Regions from separate parts of the Desulfosporosinus sp. BICA1-9 genome, predicted to be linked through region 1. Evidence: riboswitches for the same ligand, from Rfam matches in the RefSeq annotation. Region 1 holds a riboswitch; the other holds the start of a gene.
What was found. A riboswitch is a leader RNA that binds a small molecule or an ion and turns the genes downstream of it on or off. The one in region 1 is predicted to bind cobalamin.
Positions count from the first base shown of each region.

Region 2: linked by a shared signal. The riboswitch ahead of JL57_RS06405 (nitrogenase iron protein NifH) and the one ahead of JL57_RS26510 (ribonucleoside triphosphate reductase) in region 1 are both predicted to bind cobalamin.

Region 1 covers NZ_JUEE01000213.1:29,932-44,411, reverse strand. The annotation lists gene JL57_RS26550 (class I SAM-dependent methyltransferase) at 136-963, shown strand; gene JL57_RS26545 (ABC transporter substrate-binding protein) at 1,026-2,618, shown strand; gene JL57_RS26540 (ABC transporter permease) at 2,622-3,566, shown strand; gene JL57_RS26535 (ABC transporter permease) at 3,563-4,390, shown strand; gene JL57_RS26530 (ABC transporter ATP-binding protein) at 4,384-5,328, shown strand; gene JL57_RS26525 (ABC transporter ATP-binding protein) at 5,321-5,998, shown strand; partial or broken gene JL57_RS26520 (class I SAM-dependent methyltransferase) at 6,044-6,742, opposite strand; gene JL57_RS26515 (CooT family nickel-binding protein) at 6,995-7,183, opposite strand; gene JL57_RS36700 (hypothetical protein) at 7,328-7,462, shown strand; partial or broken gene JL57_RS35640 (DUF2837 family protein) at 7,629-7,745, opposite strand; cobalamin riboswitch at 7,940-8,127, shown strand; gene JL57_RS26510 (ribonucleoside triphosphate reductase) at 8,248-10,338, shown strand; gene JL57_RS26505 (anaerobic ribonucleoside-triphosphate reductase activating protein) at 10,335-11,018, shown strand; gene JL57_RS26500 (cob(I)yrinic acid a,c-diamide adenosyltransferase) at 11,109-11,639, shown strand; gene JL57_RS26495 (LysR family transcriptional regulator) at 11,686-12,591, shown strand; gene metH (methionine synthase) at 12,800-14,480, shown strand, end outside.
Region 2 covers NZ_JUEE01000047.1:714-7,606, reverse strand. The annotation lists gene JL57_RS06410 (hypothetical protein) at 150-569, shown strand; cobalamin riboswitch at 685-865, shown strand; gene JL57_RS06405 (nitrogenase iron protein NifH) at 1,202-2,053, shown strand; gene JL57_RS06400 (nitrogenase component 1) at 2,087-3,331, shown strand; gene JL57_RS06395 (nitrogenase component 1) at 3,328-4,527, shown strand; gene JL57_RS06390 (ABC transporter substrate-binding protein) at 4,562-5,683, shown strand; gene JL57_RS06385 (iron ABC transporter permease) at 5,757-6,770, shown strand; gene JL57_RS06380 (ABC transporter ATP-binding protein) at 6,767-6,893, shown strand, end outside.

The DNA of each region.
Region 1 (14,480 bases):
CCTAAATGCTACACGCCAATAACTCTACGAGCGATAGAGGAGGTATTATTAGTGCTGAACAAATGTTGATCAGTATTTTTTGCCTCTTGACCAATCGGTTGAGACTCCCTGATGATTGCAAAATGGAGGAATAATATGAAAAGTGGGTTGCATAATGACTATGGTGAACAGTGGAGACAGGCGATGCGCCTGCCAAATGGAGGATACAGCGAGCGAGCTATCAGTGATGAGGCGGAAAAGGATTTCTGGAAACGATATTTGGCTCAAAAATCCGTCTATCAGCCGGATGAGTACTCAGTTAAGATTGCTGATGAGGTATGCGGGCTGATTCAAAATGTGGATGCTAAATCTATCCTGGAAATCGGACCGGGTTGGGGCAATTATTCGCTGCGTCTTGCGGCAATTTGCCAGCAGTATACGTGTATTGATATTTCCAAAGATGTACTGGAATACGTACAAAGGATAGCGTCGGAGAATAATGTGCAAAACATCACCCCCCTTTATGGCAAATGGGAGGATTGTACCCCTACGCAATGTGACGTGGTTTTTGCTTATAACTGTTTTTATCGGATGGTCGAAATTGAGCATTGCCTTGGCAAGATTAATGAAACTGCTGACAGGCTTTGCATCATCGGCGTGAACGAAAGTCCGGAACAGCCGTATCTCTCCGATTTTGAACAGGAACTGCGGCTTCCCGTGCGCTACACACGGATGGATTGCCGAGACTTAGAAAAGGTACTTCACGGACTTGGAATTTGTGCTGAATGCATAAGTATTTCCAATGAGCGCGAATATGCTTATGACACATTTGATGAGATGCTGAACCGTGCGGTTTCTTACATTGCTGCGCGCTATGATGAAAAGGCGGTACTGGAGATCTTGCAACGCTATTACCACTTTGAAAATGGAAAATACCGTTGTCGTCACAAATTTCGCTCGGAGTTGCTTTACTGGTACAAATAACTGCTTTCAAAGTTTTCAGTACACGTAGTGAAGACTTAAAAAATATTAAGAGGAGGATATCCATGAACTTTTTTTTCAAAACCAAACTGAAACAGGTGTTGGTACTTTGCTTGTCCGTCCTAATAGTGTTGTCTATTGCAGGTTGCAGCAAATCCAACCCGACGGGCAGCGCGGCCGATTCCTCCAAGTCTCCTGCAGTTGTGAACAGGAACACTGAAATTGTCCTTGGAGGTTACCGTAACCTTGCCCCCGGTGAAAAAGATGGTTATTATTGCAGCAGCATTCTCTATGTCTGGGAACCGCTTGTCAAACAGGACGACAAGGCATCCCCTGTGCCCGGTCTTGCCGAAAGCTGGGAAATATCCGAGGACGGTAAGGAATGGACGTTTCAGCTGCGCAAGGGTGTCCAGTTCCACGACGGCGAAGGCTTCAATGCGGATGCGGTCGTCGCAAACTTTGACCGTATGAAGTTGGGCGTTAAGAAATCCTCTTTCTACCCGCTGGATATCAATTCCAACTATCCTGGGCTGAAAGAGTACTCCAAGGTGGACGATTATACCTTTAAACTCATCTTTAAGAATCCCTCACCCACTCAGATCTACAATATGGTGAACTTCGGAAGTGCCATGTACAGCCCTAAATGCTTCGATAAGGAAGGAAATTTCAACGGTATTGCCCAAGGTACCGGTCCTTTTAAAGTTGTTGAGAACGTGAAGGACCAATATGTTCTGTTGGAGCGTAATGATCATTACTATGGCGAAAAGGCCAAAGCAAAATCCATTCGGGTTAAAGTAATTCCTGATGCGGATACTCGCTTTTCTGCCTTAAAATCCGCTGAGATTATGGGCGTATTGGATCTAAAAGCAATTCCTGCTTCGCTAGCCGTAGAGCTTAAAAAAGATCCTGACTTTGCGTTGACTACCAATAAATCCACGATGATTCGTTTTCTGGGGGTCAATGGAACCAAGTTTCCGTTCAATGATCTGCGTATGCGTCAGGCTGTCAGCCTTGCCCTCAACCGCCAGTCTATAGTGACTGACCTATACTGCGGGTTTGGTTCTCCTACTACCAATATCCTTAATTACAGCACTCCATTTTATAAGGAAATTCCCGTGAAAGAGAATCTGGAAAAAGCCAAAGCGCTGGTCAAAGCGGTACTGGGGGATAAACGTTGTGAAATTGTCTATCTGATAAACGGCAGCGAGTCCACCCAGAAACCGGAGGCGGAGCTGATTGCAGCCTGGCTTTCGGAAATAGGGCTGGATGTTAAAATTCAACCCTTGGAGTATGCTACTATGAAAGAGGAAATGAAATCAGGCAACCACAATCTTGTCCGTCTACAGCAGGGACTCTCCAACAGCGAACCCTTCACCATCTTCAACCGCTTTATGCTCACCAGCGGTGACCATAATAAGAATTACAGTCTCGGCTACAACAACTCTGAGGTGGAAAAACTGATGAAAGAGGCGGCAGCCACTCTCGATATGGAAAAGCGCAAAGAAATCTATAATCAGATCCAGCAGATTTCCAGCGAGGATTTTCCAGTCATTCCTCTGTTTAACGATGTGACCTTGATGGCTTACAGTACTAAACTGACTGGTTATGAGGCAAAACTTTACGGTTTGGAACTGCCGAATGTTGCTTGGGCTGAATAGGCAATGAGCAGGTATATCTTGCAGAAAATTGCCTCGCTGGTTCCGGTTCTGCTGGGTATTTCCCTGATTGCTTTTACGCTGGGGGTTATTTCCCCCGGCGACCCGGCGGAAATTGCGCTTAGTCAGGGCGGCATGTCTGAGGCGAGACCGGAACAGATTGCCGCGTTGCGGGAAGAGATGGGACTTAACGATCCGCTGCCCGTACAGTATATTCGCTGGGTAAAAAACGCCCTGCACGGTGACCTCGGCTACTCATATGCCACCAGCGAACCAGTGAGTGAAGAGCTTGCTCGGCGCTTGCCGGTAACCCTAAAGCTGGCAGGATATGCTATGCTGCTAACCTGTGCAGGCGGAATCCTAATAGGCACCTTGTCTGCGGCCTATAAAGACAGCCTGCTTGACCATGGCATCCAAGGACTAACCAATATAATGCTTTCCATTCCGGGTTTTTGGCTTGCCATTTTGATGGTGCTGCTGTTCGCTGAGGTCCTTGGGTGGCTGCCCACCAGCGGTACAGGCGGAGCTAAATATATGTTAATGCCGGCAATAGTGCTGTCTTGCGCCACTACCGCAACAGCTGCGCGTTTGATGCGTTCCGCGCTTCTGGGGGAATTGGGAAAACAATATTTTCTTGCCGCTAACGCCAAAGGAATCAGTAAATATCGCCTTATTGTGCGAAACGCCCTGCCCAACGCCATTGTGCCCGTCATTACGCTGTTGGGCAATTATTTTGGCGGAATACTGGGTGGCTCGGTTGTTGTAGAAACTATCTTTGCACTCCCGGGCGTGGGAAGCTATGCCATCGAGGCCATTTACATGCGTAATTATCCGGCCCTTCAAGGCTATGTTTTGCTTACCGGATTTCTTTTTGTCGCTGTCACACTGGCGGTAGATTTAATCAGCTTGGTGCTGAATCCGAAAATAAGGCTGGGAGGGAGCAGTATTTGAAGAACAAGGGAAAAGCGCAAGGCATCATTGCCGTGCTGCTTCTGTCCGTGATTATCCTTTCCAGCGTCTTAGCACCGCTGATCGCGCCCTATCCGCCTAATACCACCGAGATGTCGGTGCGTCTGGAGGGACCATCTTTAGGACATCCTCTGGGAACTGATTCGCTGGGGCGGGATATGCTCAGCCGCGTCCTGTACGGGGGTCGAATCTCTATGCTGCTGGCGCTGATGGCGACGGTTCTGTCCATGCTGCTCGGTATGCTCTTGGGAATGATTGCGGGTTACTATGGAGGCGCGGCGGACTGGTGCCTCACCGTACTTGCCAATATTTTCCAGGGTCTGCCCGGAACCTGTCTGATGATCGCTATTGCAGGGGTGATGGGCCCGAGCATCCAGAGTCTGCTGCTGGCTTTGATACTAACCTCATGGGCAGGATTTTCCCGAATTGTGCGCACCGAGGTACTGCGCTTGCGAGAGGAGCCCTATATAGAGGCAATGCGCTGTCTAGGAAGTAGTAATAGGCGTTTGATCTTTCGTCACATCCTTCCTAATATGATCAATAATATGATTATCCTTTTTACAATCCGGGTGGGACGCAGTGTGTTGTCTATCGCCTCGCTGAGCTTTTTAGGGTTAGGAGTTCAACCGCCCACACCTGACTGGAGTGTTATGATTAATGATGCACGCCTTCATTACCGCAGTTCCCCGCATCTAATTCTTGTGCCGGGGCTGTGTATTTTTTTATTACTGCTGGCTATCAATATGCTGGGCGACGTTCTGCGCGATCATTTTGACATAAAAAATGAGGAGGTGCGCGAATGCTAGAAGCCACTTCCAATCACATTGTTATTCAGGATGCCACCGTACATTTTGCGGTTTCCTCCGGTTCGGTTAAAGCAGTTGACCATGTTTTCGCTACCTTTCGCAGTGGACAAATTACCGGACTCATCGGAGAGAGCGGCTGCGGAAAATCCGTACTCGGACTGGCGATCCTCGGCTTGCTGCCTTCCTATGCACAGGTGGGCGGCGACATCCTTTATTGCGGGCTTAACATTGCCAAAGCTTCGCTCCGACAGCTGCGTACCCTGCGTGGAAAGGAAATCAGTCTGATCCCGCAGAATCCAAGCGATTCGCTCAACCCGGTGAGGCGGATCGGCGTTCAACTTGACGAAGCACTGATGATAGTAGATAAGAACGCCAAAAGCCGCAGGCGAAAGGCGGAAAGTCTGCTGCACAGCTTCGGCTTTGATGATCCGGGGCGTATTTTGCGCTCCTATCCGTTTGAGCTGAGCGGTGGTATGCAGCAACGCGTACTGTGTGCCATCGGTATTTCTTGTTCACCACGCTGGGTATTGGCGGATGAACCGACCAAGGGGCTTGACAGGGATCTACGCGAGCAGGTTTACGAAACGCTTGTTTCGATGAAACTGCAGGGCGTGGACGGGATGATTGTCATTACCCATGACCTTGGGTTGGCTGAAAAGCTGTGCGACTGTGTGGCAGTGATGTACAGCGGAGAGATTTTGGAAATGGGGCAGGATGTTCTGAAAACTCCGCTGCATCCCTATTCGCAGGGATTTCTGGCCTCACTTCCTCAAAATGGGATGGAGCCCATGTCCGGTATGCCTCCGGCACCCGGAGAAAGCTTTACTGGCTGCAAATTTGCGCCCCGCTGTATACACTGCACTGTGCGTTGCACGGCGGAAAAACCGAATTCTTATGAACACGGCGGCAGGCTTGTGAGGTGCTTTTTATATGCTTGAAGCCCGCGAAGTTTGTAAGACTTTTCGCAGGGGTGGGGGACGAAAGTCCTTTTTGGCTCTCGACAATGTCAGCTTGCAAATTGATAGGGGGGAAACCCTTGGTCTGATGGGACCCAGCGGTTGCGGCAAAAGCACTTTAGCTCGTATTCTGCTGCGCTTGATTCCAAGCGATGGCGGCGGAGTGTTCTATAAGGGTGAGAATATAACGCTGCTAAAAGGTAAAGCGTTGCTTCCCTTCCGCGGCGAGGTTCAACTTATTTCCCAGCGCCCGGAATCCTTTTTTAATCCAGTCATAAAACTAAAAGACAGCGTACTGGAACCGCTTAAAATTTTTCGCCTTTATGAAAAAGTATCCGCCCACGAAATGCTTTACCGGGTGCTTGAGCAGGTAAAGCTGAATGATTCTTTGTTAGAACGCTATCCGCATCAGGTGAGCGGCGGCGAAATCCAGCGTCTTTCCATCTGTCGCGCTCTGATGTTGCAACCGCGGGTACTTGTTCTGGATGAAGCTACCTCTATGTTGGATGTTTCGGTGCAGGCACAAATTTTGCACATTTTGAAAGATCTGCAAAAAACGCGGCAACTTTCCTATCTTTTCATTTCCCACGATAGAGAGGTTGTGGGCTGGATGTCCGACCGGGTGGTAGAGATGAGGCAGGGAAGAATTTGAAGGTATTTGAGAAACAAGGGGACAGGTTCCTTGTTTTAATTTCCATTATCTGTCCCTGTCCCGCTGTTTGCCTTTGGGTTCGGCTTCGCATCTTTTCATCTTTCCGGGGTTATATAAAAATGATACGCGTGCCCGATAGAGGTATAACGAACCATAATAAACACAAGCTTCCTGGACCGTTCGGACATGTTCTCGAGCCGTATCGACATAGGCAATACTGGGATAATATCCAATTAGCCAAAGGATGTTTAAAATGCTGTAAACTGTATTGTTATAAAATATTACCTCTTTAAGCTTAAGAATGTCCGTGCGAATAATGTCCTGAACAGAGTCGGTACGATCCACAAAATTTGACAAAAAGCAGTAGCCCTTGCTGGCCTCGATCATCTTCTCTAGCGTGATTAGATCATGGATCCCTGGGCTGTTGATCGCGGTCACCAAGTCAAATCTTTTTCTCCAGCCGTAGTCTTCAAGGTTGACTTCATCCCAGTTTAAGTTTCTAAACAAGATATTGGTGAGGTTGGCAGCTTCGGCATTCTTCACCGCATAGTCTAACATTTTGTCGGATATGTCTAGGCCTGTAACGTCTGCTGACTTCTTGGCAAATTCAACGGCAAAGCGTCCTGGACCGCAGCCTATGTCTAAGACGCTACTATTCTCGGTGAGAAGGCTCTTATGTGACAAAAAATTAACGATTTTCTTAATGCGCTCATCAGGACCCCCTTGAGAAACTATCTTGTTAAACTCATCCGCCCTGTTGTCCCAAAACGACTTACCGGATGCTTTAGCAGCCTTTCCCTCGTCCCAAAGGTGGGTAAAATATTGAAGATCAAGTTAGCATTCAACATTTACAAAACCATATTTCAGAGGGGAACCAATTGTTATCAGAGTTCGAGACCATGACGCTTTACTAGATAATAGTAAACTGCAAAAGCAGTACATAACTATTTACTCAAACCAACACCCTAGGCTACATAAAGTTGCCTAGGGTGTTGGTTAAATCTTTTCTAAGATAATACGGTGGTTGAGAAGGGTCATGTTTTTAATTTTGGCTTGGATAAATAGTTGTTTTCCGAAGATATCCATTAGTTTTAAGTCATTTTCACAGGGCTCGATGGTATCAACTGACTTCATGAGCATCACTTCGTTTTCTCCATCTTTGAGAAAAGCATTCGATTCACACATCACAGTTCGCTCCTTCTTTTATGAATTATAAAAGCCTATACCAGAACAAGTTCATAAGCAGTTGCCTAGGACAGGATCATTTTCTGTTAGGGTCAGACCCAATGATATCTTGACGGTCAGATCAGAATATCTTTAGGTCTGAAGTTGATAGTTTCTGACATTTTCGAACATAAGATGCAGGAAGATTTTGAAGGCGTTTTGGAACGTGGAATTCATTACTTTACAAACTATGGGAAGACAGCTGGCATGGGCTCATATGCCAATAATCACCTCCTTTGAAAAATGAAAAAGACCATGGAGGTCTTGACCAGACTTAATGTCAGGTCAAGACCTCCATGGTCTCTTTTTTACATAATGAATAGTTGCCTATGTTAATAGTATTCTACATAAAAGTGTTAATTCCTGCTGCGTTTTTATTTTTTTTACAGCAGCAATACTCCGGCAATCACTTATAAATATCTGCAATGGCTTTGGCCACCGGGATAAGGAGCAATTGCCCCAATATGGTTCCTATTAGCTTGGCGCTCATCAAAATAACGACAAGGGCTTTGACATCTTCATATATTATGTGAATTATAAAAGTTAAAAAAACAATTAATATATATTAAAACTGCACTTGCCCACCCCCATCCTTAATATGGCTATGCCGGATAGGGGATAGAAATACTCAGTAGCTCTAAGGGAGTGTTCATCAATATAAAAAAATAAACTTCATGGTTGACACATTAGGTTAATATACGATAACATGATAGCAATTGAATATTGGAAAATAAAGGTGCAAGTACTAAGAGTACAGCTTAAAAGGGAAGCAGGTAAAAGTCCTGCACGGTCCCGCCACTGTAATGGGGAGATGTTTCATACTATAGGCCACTGGTAGATACCGGGAAGGCGTGAAGCATTAATGAACCAAAGTCAGAAGACCTGCCTTTGTTTAATGAACCAATAACTCTACGAGCGATAGGGGGGTTCCATAAGTAAGTGTTGTATTCAGGGAGATACACAGCCTCTTGGCGCTCAGCGTCAAGGGGCTTTTTGAATTGGAAAAATTGGAGGTTATTTAACCGATGATAACAGAAATTATTAAAAGAGATGGAAGAATTGAGTCTTTCAATCAAGAGAAAATAGTTCATGCAATTTTTAAAGCTGCCACAGCTTGTGGAGGATCGGACTATGAGCGTGCTGAGGAAATAGGCAGACAGGTAGTAGATGTATTACAAAGAAATTTTAGGGACAAGCAACCGGATGTAGAATCGATACAAGATATCGTCGAAAAAGTCCTCATAGAAAACGGACATGCCAAAACAGCCAAAGCATATATACTTTATCGTCAGAAAAGGAAAAGCACCCGTGAAATGGATGCGCTGATTGGGGCGACCATTGGTATGTTTTCCGACTACCTAGGAGATAAGGACTGGCAAATTAGTGAGAATGCGAACACCCAAAAAAGTATCAATGGTTTAAACAATTATATACGAGAAGTCTTTACCAAAAAGTATTGGCTTTATGAAATCTATCCTCAGGAAGTTCGAGAGGCGCATGAAAGTGGAGAGTGCCACATCCATGACCTGGGCTTTTTTGGACCCTATTGTGCAGGATGGGATTTGAGACAGCTCCTGCTGGATGGATTCGGAGGAGTACCTGGCAAGGTGGAAAGCGGTCCAGCCAAACATTTACGATCTTTCCTCGGGCAAATCGTAAATTCTACCTTTACTACACAAGGGGAAACTGCCGGAGCCCAGGCTTGGTCAAGTTTTGACACCTTTTGTGCGCCTTTTATTCGGAATGACCAATTGACATTTACTCAAGTCAAACAGTGTTTGCAAGAATTTGTTTTTAACCTCAATGTTCCCACACGGGTTGGATTTCAGTGCCCCTTTTCCAACCTTACGTTTGACATCAGGGTGCCTTCTACATTGAGAGATGAGCAGGTGATTATTGGCGGAACATACGCTGAGGATAAATATGGAGATTTTCAGGAAGAGTTGGATATGTTCAACTTGGCGTTCTGTGAAGTGATGCTGGAAGGAGATTCAAAGGGAAGAGTGTTTACTTTCCCAATTCCCACCCTTAATATTACCAAAGACTTTGATTGGGAGAGTCCTGTAGCGGATGCCTTTATGAGAATTACTTGTAAGTATGGAATTCCTTATTTCGCTAATTATGTAAACTCAGATCTGTCTCCCGAAGATGCTGTATCCATGTGCTGCCGGTTAAGGCTAGATACCGGTGAACTCAGGAAACGAGGTGGGGGTTTGTTCGGAAGCAATCCTCTCACAGGATCAATCGGTGTAGTTACCATTAACCTGCCTAGATTAGCGTATCTATCCAATTCAAAACAGGAATTTATGGAACGTCTGAACCAAATGGCGGAAGTCGGGCGCACGGCCTTGGAAATCAAGCGGAAAATTATTGAGCAGCAGTCAGAACGGGGGATGTATCCCTATTCATGCCATTATTTGAGACATTCAAAGGCGCGGACCGGGCATTATTGGCACAATCATTTCAGTACGATCGGTATCATAGGAATGAATGAGGCATTACTGAATTTCATGGGCCAAGGAATTGAAACTGAAGAAGGTCGGGAGTTTTCGGTGAGTGTCATGAACTATTTGAGAGAGCTGCTGGTTAAATTTCAACACGAGACCGGAAACGTCTACAATTTAGAGGCGACGCCAGCAGAGGGAACATCATACCGTCTGGCTATGTTGGATATTAAAAAGTATGACTCAATTATTACGGCTGGTGATGAAGTTCCTTATTACTCAAACTCAACCCAACTTCCGGTAGGTTATACGGATGATATATTTGAGGTTTTGGAGCTACAGGACGAACTGCAGTCTCTTTACACAGGGGGAACGGTTCAGCACCTCTATCTTGGAGAAGCAGTTGAGGATATTAAGGTTTGTAAGCGGCTTATTCAAAAAATATTTAACAAACATAAAATCCCATACATCTCCATTACGCCAACCTTCAGTATCTGCGACTCTCACGGATACATCAGCGGAGAACATTTCAGATGCCCTGAATGTGGTGCCGAAGCCGAGGTATGGTCCAGAGTGACAGGATACCTCAGACCGGTCAAGAACTATAATCTTGGGAAGAAAGAAGAGTATAACCAGAGGAAAAAATTCAGGATTCAGGAGGTGTTATCATGAATATAGCAGAATTTATAAAGGCCTCATTTGTGGATTATCCGGGTAAGATAGCGTCTGTGGTTTTTACCCAGGGCTGTAACTTAAGATGTGGTTATTGTCACAACGTCAGTCTACTAGATACTAAGGACACTTCAAACGGTATTCTGCCTGAAGAAATTTTCGAATGGCTTTCCAAAAGAAAAGGAATGATCGACGCAGTGGTTGTAAGCGGAGGAGAACCGACGTTGCAAAAGAATCTTCACGTTTTTATCGAAGAATTGAAAGCAATGAGGATGCTCGTAAAGCTTGACACAAACGGAACAAATCCGGATATCTTGAGAACGCTGATAGAAGAAGAGCTTCTAGATTTTATCGCCATGGACTTAAAGGCTCCGCTCAGCAAATATGAAAGCATTACAGGGACAAGCCAGTTGGAGTTATCGTCAATTCGGGAAAGTGTGGAAGTCATTAAAAATAGCGGACTTGCCCATGAGTTCAGGACAACACTATGTCCAGAACTCGAAGCAGATGATATACCCAGCATCATTTTAGATTTTGAAATTGCTTCAAATTATGTGGTGCAGAGCTGCAGAAGCACGGAACTTAAAAAAGCAGCTAGGAACATGCAAGATTTGAAGAGATTGACTCAGTGGTCTAAAAAGAATTTGTCCTTCTCTTTTCGAGGATTTGAAGTCGGCTAAGGTGACGTGCTGGGTGATGTAGTTACCCTTGTCCCAACCGCCTCGGAGAGTGCCGTGAGGTTAGAAGTTAATGAGGGAGGAGAAATAAGCATGCAACAAGGTCTCATCCATATTTATACAGGTGCAGGGAAGGGGAAGACGACAGCAGCAATCGGGTTGGGGCTCAGGGCGTATGGGCAAGGACTTAGGGTCCTCATGGTTCAATTTTTAAAAGGATGGACTACGGGAGAAAGGAAAGTCATCGCCAGTTTAGGACCGTGCTTTCAGCTCTTTAGTAAGAAAGAAAATGACAAATTCACTTGGGGAATGACAGAGGAAGAAATGGCAGGAATAAAAGGAGAAATGCGGATTGGTCTGAACTATACTATTGAGGCCGTCAAGAGCGGGGAATGGGATTTGATCATCATGGACGAGATTATGGCAGCGGTGAATTGCGGGTACCTGCCTCTGAAGGAAGTAGTCGAGATTGTTAAGATCAAGCCACTAAAATTGGAACTCGTTCTGACAGGGAGGGATGCCCCTTCAAAGCTGATCGAGTTAGCTGATTATGTCTCGGAAATAACTGCCCGCAAACATCCCATGGAAAAGGGCATAATGGAGCGAGAGGGAATAGAGTATTAAGACTAGCTGAGAAATCACAACAGGGAAAGAACAGGCAGGTGAAAAAATGACACTTCAACAGCTTAAATATGCAATTGTAATCGCAACCTGGGGCTCCATTAATGTCGCTGCAAAGCGTTTATTCATATCTCAGCCCAGCCTTTCCAACGCAATAAAAGAATTGGAAGCAGAGCTTAATATCACGATTTTTGAGCGCTCCAACAAGGGAATTAGTATTTCAGTTGAGGGGGCAGAATTTCTTGGCTATGCACGGCAGGTATTGGAGCAAACAGAACTGTTGAAAAACCGTTACCTAGATGCAAAGCCATCTCCCCAGCACTTTTCTGTTTCAACCCAGCACTATGCTTTTTCTGTAAATGCCTTTGTAAATCTCATAAAAAAATACGCCTTGGAGGAATATGAGTTTACCTTGCGAGAAACAAAAACCTATGAAATTTTGGAGGATGTAAAAAACCTCCGCAGCGAAATCGGTATTTTGTATCTCAATGAATTTAATTCAAAGGTAATCAATAAGCTTATGAAAGAAAACAATTTGGAGTTTACAGTATTATTTAAAGCTGCACCTCATGTTTTCATCAGTACTCAAAATCCGCTGGCAAAGCAAGAGAGAGTCACGTTGGAGGATTTGGATTCGTATCCCTGCCTGTCCTTTGAACAAGGAGAGTACAATTCTTTCCATTTTTCAGAGGAAATATTGAGTACCTTATCTCATAAAAAGAGTATCCGTGTGAGCGACAGGGCAACTCTGTTTAATCTTCTGATCGGATTAAATGGATACACCATTTCAACAGGCGTTTTAAGTGCTGACCTTAACGGCAATAACATCATCCCAATACCCTTGAATATTAATGAAACTATTACTGTAGGATGGATTTCACATAAAAGTGTAACGCTTAGCAGGCTTGCGACAGCTTATGTGCAAGAATTGGACAAAGTAACTAAAAATCTATAGATGATTCCACTGTAGAAACCTATTACACGTCTAAAATCATAATTATATACCTTATTTATAAGATGCCCTAAAATGGCTTGTTATAGTTTTATGCTATAACAAGCCATAGCTTTTTAGAGTTACCCTATATCTCTTTTATCATGCTATAGTGAATGTATTAGGTTCAAATACATCAAAAGTATTTACTCAAAATTAAGGGGGCTAACTAATGAGATATAATATCGAGGATTATTTAAAGGAAAGAATTCTTGTCCTGGATGGCGCAATGGGGACTTGTATCCAAGGATATAACTTAAATGAGCAAGAGTTTACCGGAAGTTGTAATTGTCATAGAAGCCAAAAGGGGAATAATGACCTTTTAAATATTACTCATCCAGAGATTATTAAAGCTATTCATAAAAGTTATCTAGAAGCTGGGGCGGACATTATTGAAACAAATACCTTTAATGCAACCAGAATATCTCAAAAGGATTATGGTATGGAGGATAAGGTCTATGAGCTTAACTTCCAAGGAGCAAAGCTAGCAAGAGAAGAGGCAGATCTTTTTACTAACGTTGATCCAAGTAAACCGCGTTTTGTAGCAGGTTCAGTTGGGCCTACCAATAGAACAGCATCCCTTTCACCAGATGTTGAAAACCCAGGAATAAGAAATATTAGCTTTGAGGAACTCGTACTTGCTTATGGGGAGCAGGTACAGGGGCTTGTAGATGGTGGAGTAGATATTATATTTATTGAAACAATATTTGATGCCTTAAATGCTAGGGCAGCTATATTTGCAGCTGAAAATGTCTTTGAGGAAAAAGGTATAACACTGCCTATAATTATCTCAGGTACTATTGCGGATAAAAGTGGTCGTATCTTATCCGGTCAAACGCTTGAAGCTTTTGCACACACTATGAAGGGTGATGAAATTCTTGGCATAGGATTAAACTGTTCCTTTGGCGCTAAGGATTTAATTCCTTTCATTAAAGATCTTTCCAAAACACAAGATCGGTATGTAACCTTCCATCCAAATGCAGGTCTGCCAAACTCCCTAGGGGAGTATGAGGAACGTCCGGAAGAAACTGCGGCTTTGGTAAAGGAATTAGCAGAGGAAGGTCATTTAAATATTGTCGGGGCATGTTGCGGTTCAACACCGGCGCATATTAAAGCGATCAGTGAAGCGGTTAAGGGTATCAAACCAAGAAAAATTCCTCTGATCGAGAAAGAGACTGTTTACTGTGGTCTTGAAGCCATTGTCATAAAGAAAGAAAATAATTTTGTCAATATTGGGGAAAGAACGAATGTTTCTGGATCAGCTAAGTTTGCAAGACTAATTAGAGAGAAAAAATATGAAGAAGCATTATTTGTGGCCAAGGAACAGGTGGAAAACGGAGCACAAATTATAGATATAAACTTTGATGATGGGCTACTTGATGCCTTAAGTGAAATGGATATATTTCTTAAGCTTCTCGCTAGCGAGCCAGATATTTCCAGAGTTCCAGTGATGATTGATTCATCAAAATTTGAGGTTTTAGAAGTAGGCTTAAAGGCAATTCAAGGTAAAGCAGTTGTAAATTCTATAAGCCTAAAAGAAGGGGAAGAGGAGTTTATTCGGCAAGCGACGTTAATTAAAAGATATGGTGCGGGCGTTGTGGTAATGGCTTTTGATGAACAAGGCCAGGCAGATACTTTTGAGAAGAGAATTGCAGTTTGCAAAAGAGCTTATGATTTATTAGTGAATAAGGTGAAGTTTCCACCAACTGATATTATTTTTGACCCTAATATTTTAGCAATTGCCACAGGGATTGAAGAGCACAACAATTACGCGGTCGATTTTATTAACACCGTAAAATGGATCAAGGAAAATCTTCCTTATGCCAAGGTAAGTGGTGGGGTAAGTAATTTAT
Region 2 (6,893 bases), on a different contig from region 1:
AAGTCAGCTATATCCCTTTACAGGTATCTGTAGAGGGTTTTTTTGATTTTCTTATGAAAGAGGCATGACTGGTGAAACGACGGGAGAAAATTAACAAAAAGGAAGAGCGTAGATATGTATAAATACAGAGTGTATGGGAGCGAATTGTCATGATTACAGCCACTGTTCATAGTTTAGAAGGTGTTATCTGCAGACTTGGGTTAGACCCACTCACAGTTAACCGCTTTATGGAGGAGTGGTTACAAACTGCACACGAGGTTTCTTTTGAGGAGGCTAATGAGGTAGCTTGTATATTGAACAAAATGAAAGGATGCACTAAGTACTACTTAGCCCCAGATCCTATACAAGAGGGTTATCAGGTCGTGCTGATCGTGAGGAAAAATCGGGTAATTACTATACTGACTCAGATAACTAATTCCTTTTACGGCGTACCTGAGGCTAAGACGGTGGATGGTACACGTATGATTAGAACACTAGGGGGAGAGATGTATGAAGACTATGGCAATTGGGTTAGACATCTTAGAAAAAGACGTGAAAAGTGTTTTAATAGAAAAAAACTCAGATTCTAGAGAACGCTATTGTATGGATGGAGAATAAATCATTCGGAGAACCCTCGTCGGTTCGCACTTGACCAAGTATTGTCTATGTGATATGTTTAATTTGCCATTTTAACAATTTAATAATTTAACAAATGAGCAAGCGATTTTTCTTAACGGAAAAATAATAACAGGGAAGCTGATGTAAATCCAGCGCGGTCCCGCCACTGTAATGGGGAGTTTGTGCTACATCCACTGAGGAAACTTGGGAAGGAGGCACTAAACGATGAACCTGAGCCAGGAGACCTGATTGCTCATATACTTTACTCACGATGGATGGGTGGAGGGACCTGAGTTTATCTGGCCCTTCAAATTTTGGAGGGCCTTATCTATTTTATGGGTACATATTTGCTTTCCCGAGGGAAACTGACCTTTTGGGTAAAAGTCTTCTGCTAGCGGGATCTGTTTTCAAAAATGCGAATGCGACTTGAAAGCGGGGAAGAACGCGTCGTTCGAGACAACTGATTCATTACTGTCTTTATGATTAGTGATGAGGGGTTGTCTCTTTATTTTGGCTAGCTATTACAGCTTTGTAGAAGTGTGAGGAAGGGGCACTTTCATTAATTTTTGTGCCTTGAGTACAGCGAAAGGAATGACCACTTATTATGAATATACAAAAAGAGCGAGACTGTTTGAAATTGGCGTTTTATGGAAAAGGGGGAATCGGAAAATCGACGGTAGCGGCCAATATTTCTGTAGCGTTGGCAATGCAGGGTCTTAAGACCTTGCATATTGGGTGCGATCCTAAGGCAGATTCCACAAGGTGTCTCGTAGGGCGTAAAATTCCCACGGTCTTGCAACAATTGCAGGCCAAGCAACTTGGTATTTCCCGCCAGGATATTGTATTTCCTGGCTTTGGCGGTGTTAACTGCATTGAAGCCGGAGGCCCCGAAGCTGGTATTGGGTGTGCTGGCAGGGGGATTATCACCATGATGGAGGAGTTGCAGTATCTGGAAATATGGGGTGAAGCCTGGGAAACTGTTATTTATGATGTGCTGGGGGATGTAGTGTGCGGTGGCTTTTCTGTTCCGATGCGTGAAGGGTATGCCGATACAATTTATATCGTAACATCATCGGAATTTATGTCGGTATATGCTGCCAACAATATTATGAAGGGGATCAGTAGAAGTCAGGAGACAAGGCCGGTAACCCTGGGGGGGTTAATTCACAATTGCAGAAATCCTGAGTCGAGTAGAGCGGCAGTTGAACAGTTTGCGATTTTAACAGGTACGCGGGTAGTGGATGATGTCCCTTTCAGTCGGGAAATTGCTCTTTCGGAACTTGAAGGCAAAACAGTTCTGGAAAAGTTCCCGGATTCAAAGGCAGCTTGTTTCTTTAAGGATTTGGCAGGTGTTATTACTGAGAATCAGGGTTATAGGCCAGTCAAAGCGCTTGAGGACGAGGAATTAGAAAAACTCAGTCACTATATGCTAGACCTGGAATTGCGAAAAGCATAGATGGATGGGTACCGGAAAGCGGAGGAAATGGAATTGTCTTGCACGGGATATATAAGAACAAGTAGCGGCGAAGAAAAGATTAAGCTTGCGGATATCGCGAATAAAATGCCGCTTGATAGTTTTTTTGATAGGGGTATAGCGGACGATGAGTGCGGGGAACTGGTCAATTTGGTCTTATGTGTGCCGGGAATTGATGTAGTGGCGGCAGGTCCCTCATCCTGTTCCAGAGTATTATATTTCAGGGCCGGGAAAAAGGGCTTGAACGAAAAGTTATTCCTACTTCCGGTTTCCAGCAACGATTTTGCTACCGGGAAGCATCTGGAAAAATTAGAGGAGGCGCTAGAAAGCCTTGTTACAACGCGTCGGTCAAAAGCGATCATCGTTTATATTACTTGTGCCGATATTCTGATGGGTACTGAGTTTGTAAGCTTAACAAAACGAATAGAAAGCCGGTATGGGATACCGGTGAAGGTTTTTGAGCGGGGGCCGCTTGCTCGGAGAAGGACACTTCCTAAAGAGCGGCTCTGTGGTATTTTTGTCGATTTGCTGCAAAGGGGCGTCCTGCAAGAGACGAAAAGCCACATCAATCTGTTGGGAGACTCAGGAAAACTCCCTAAGGATTTCGGCCTGAGACAGATACTCAGGAACTATTGTACCGGTGAGGAAATCAGAGAATTTGCCGCGCTGGACTCCTACGAAGAATTTGAGGACATGGCAAACGGAAAGTTAAACATCGCCTTGGATCGTTTTGGTTATGATTTGGCGGTGCGCATGTGGGAAAAATGGAACATACCCTTCCTATATTTGCCTGCCTGCTACAACATGAAAGAGATTAAGCATAACTATGCAGCGTTGATGGAGGGAATGCAGGTTACTTGGGATTTTAGCCAGGATGCCAAAGAGTACCACAGAGTTGCTGCCGAAGTAGCTGTGGCGTTGGTTGGAAAACGAATTGCGGTGGGGATTGGGCCAAGGTCCTTTGAGCTCGCCCAGGCGCTGGAGTTGATCGGCCTTTCTGTTGCTGCAATATTTGCCGAAACAGTGAACAAGCAAGATATGACGTATATTCAGGCGCTTTCTGCCACGGGAAGCCAGGCGGAGGTTTTCTTGGTTTCCAACGTAACTGTTGAAACGCAGATGGGCGGATTTGAAGGAATAGACATTGCTATTGGAGAGAAAGCATCATTTTATTGTCTAAAAGCCAAAGAAATAGTGGTGAGTGCCGACTATCGTTTCGGATATGAGGGGATCATAGAAATTTTGGAGGGTATGAGATGAGCAGTTTTTTGTCCCGCATACCTTCGTTGGCAAGTGACTATTCTGGTGCCTGCTCTGTTCTCCTTGCTTTGCATTCACTTAACCTTCTGTACTCGCCCGGCGGGTGTAGTAGCGCAGTCATCGAATGTGATGAAATCAGGGATTTGCGGCAGACTTTGTTCTTCAGTTCCAAGTTGGGGGAGATGGAAGCCGTCATGGGCGCAGCAGAGGAATTCCTGTTTCATGCGGAAAGGCTCCGGGCGCAAAATCGGCAGACCGAACTCATCGCAATTATTGGTACGCCGGTCCCAGCTTTGACGGGAGTCGATATCGGGGCAATGGCGGATAGGCTGAGCAAGCGGACAGGCTTGACCGTCTTGGCGCTTCCGACGGAGGGATTTGAGACCTATTACTCCGGCGTTTACTATACGCTGTTAACCTTGGGCAAGCGTTTTCTGGAAAGGAGGGAAAAGAAGAATAATCAAGTGAATATCATCGGGTATACGCCTCTAAGTCTTGGCAAGGAAACACATTTAACCGAACTCATGGATGAACTGGGGCAGTGCGGTCTTGAAATTAATTGTTCGCCAATAGAGAAAATTGATATGAAAACCTTTCAGAGCATGTCTTCTGCTGGCTTGAACCTTGTCGTGTCCCATGAGGGTGTAGGGCTTGCCCAATATATGCAAAAAGAATATTCGATACCTTATGTGATGAATTTGCCTGTGGGCTTGTGGGGTATGCAGCGGCTGTTTCAGGTTCTGGCGGAGATAGTAGACATTCCTCGGAGTAACGCAAGCAAGCAACGATACGCTCCAACTGGTAGGGCACAGCCTAGACAAAGGGCCGTCGTGATCGGCGAACCACTTTTTGCTTCCTGCATGGCTTCTTGTCTGCATAACGACTTTGGGCTTGACTATGTTGAACCAACCAGCTTGATGAAAATGGATAGACGAATGAAGAAAGTATATCAGGAAGAGACGCTTTTCGGGGTTCACTTGTTTGAAGGCGAGGAAGCGCTGGGAGAGTGGATAGATAGAATACAGCCGGATATCATTGTCGGAGACCCACTTTATCAGGGACTTCTAGGCGAAGGCAGTACCCGGTATGTGCCTATCCCGCATGTAGGGTTGAGCGGACGGATGTATGCCGATGCACATTACGCGTACATCGGAAGAAGAGGATATGACTATTTAGCTGGTTTTTTCGGTGGATAAATCTTTTAAGGAATATAACGGAGGGGGAATTTTTATGATCGAGCACCGTAATAGAAAGATGCATTTATTATCACTTCTACTAGTCGTGTTTTTAGTGTTAAGCGTTGCGGGGTGTCAATCCAGCGGGAATGGAATGAAAACGTCAGCTGACCAAACGTCCGGGACAAGAATTGTTACCGATTTGGTGGGCAACCAAGTAGAGATTAAGGTTAATGTGGAAAAGATTGCCATCGTGCCTATTCCTTGGGCTACTATTGTCTATGCGGTTGATGGGTCAGGGAAAAAAATTGTTGGTATGCATCCGTCTGTGATGAAAGCCTACCAGAAAAACATCTTGAAGGACATGGCTCCTGAAATGGCCAACGTCAATTCGACGTTCGTCGATAATAACTTCAACGTCAATTACGAAGAAGTAGCTAAGCTGAAGCCTGATTTAGTTGTCATTTGGGATTACCAGCTGGAAACTGGTAAAAAGTTAGCAGAACTCGGTATACCTTCTGTAGCTATCAAATATGGTACTCTTGAGGATTTGCAAAACGGCATCAAGCTGGTTGGTGAGATATTAAACCAGCAAGAGCGGGCAGCTGCGCTTATCAAGTATCAACAGGACACCAACAGCTATCTGAAGTCCAAGGAGAGCGCACTAGCGGGCAAAGACAAACCTAAGACCCTGTATCGGAGAGATGAACAACTTCAAGTAGCCACAGGTGAATCTGTGAACAAAATCATGATCGACACTGCAGGCGGGGTGAACGTGGCCAATGAGGTGACGGGGGATAACTGGAAGAAAGTCACAATGGAACAAGTTATAGCCTGGAACCCGGAAGTCATTATCCTAAGTAACTTCTCCGATATATTACCCGAAGATTTATATAAGAACAAGTTTTCAGGACAAGATTGGAGTAAAATTGATGCTGTAAAAAACAAACGAGTGTATAAAGCACCTATGGGTATTTATCGCTGGGATGCGCCGTGTGTGGAAACCCCATTGATGATCAAGTGGCTGGGTAAGGTTTTTCACCCTGAGGTGTTCACGGATTACGATATGAGGGCAGACCTGAAAAGTTTTTACCAGAAATACTTCAATTACAAACTAACTGACCCAGAACTAGATCGGATTTTGAATAGCAAACTTAATCCTGACCTGAAAATATAACCGAACTTGGTGATTGGGTATAAAGCACGTCAAACCATCTTTCTTCTATGTTGAAGGGCAAGGAAAATACACTATGATTTGCAAACAAAAGAACTTGAAGTTTGTGTGGCTTGCCATGCTGCTAATCTTGGCGGGGACGTTTTTTGGATCGCTGTTCGGGGGCAGATATTTTATTTCTCCGGGTGAAGTCGGGAAAATATTAATCGCGGGACTCCTCGGTGGGGAACAAGATAGCATAGCTGCTTCAGTGGTCTGGAATCTCCGCTTGCCAAGAACGCTGTTGAACGCTTTAGTCGGGGCTGGGCTGGCTGTCGCGGGGGCGTCGTTCCAAGGGGTTTTTAAGAATCCCCTGGTAAGTCCCGATGTGCTGGGTGTCAGCTCTGGTGCGGCATTTGGAGCCGCTTTTGGCATATTGCTTTCGGGCGTTAATCAGCTGGCCACGGTCTTAGCGCTGGTCTTTGGCATCTTGAGTGTGTTTATGACCTACACACTTTCTAAGCTGCGCGGAGAATCGTCAACCTTATCGCTTGTGTTGTCCGGCATGATCATATCTGCGGTATTCAGCGCCTTAATCTCGTTGATCAAATACGTTGCAGACCCCTACGACAAGTTGCCTGCTATTACTTATTGGTTGATGGGGAGTTTCGCCAATTCCTCCTACAGTAATTTGAAGCTGGTTGGAGTTCCCATTCTCTTAGGCATTGTTGTCTTGCTGCTCCTTAGATGGCGGATTAATATCCTTTCCTTGGGGGATGAAGAGGCTTATTCTTTAGGGGTAAACCCCGTGAGGACAAGGCTGGTCATTATTGTTATGGCTACCTTCATTACGGCCGCTTGTGTGACAGTTACAGGGGTGATCGGCTGGGTAGGTTTGGTTATACCGCATATCTGCCGTATGCTTGTGGGAGAAGACCATAAGAGCCTGCTCCCTGCCGCTTGTATTGTGGGAGCGATTTTTATGATTATTGTCGATATGATTGCGCGAACGGCGACGGCTGCAGAAATCCCGATCGGCATCTTAACAGCCCTTGTGGGGGCACCGTTCTTTGCGATCCTATTTAAAACATCGAAAGGCGCTTGGCAATGATACTTGAAGTTAAAAATGGATATTTCGGATATACAAAAGACAATAATCTATTACAGGATATCTGCTTTACCCTCGGCGAAAAAGAGATTATGACTGTCTTAGGCCAGAACGGGATCGGCAAAA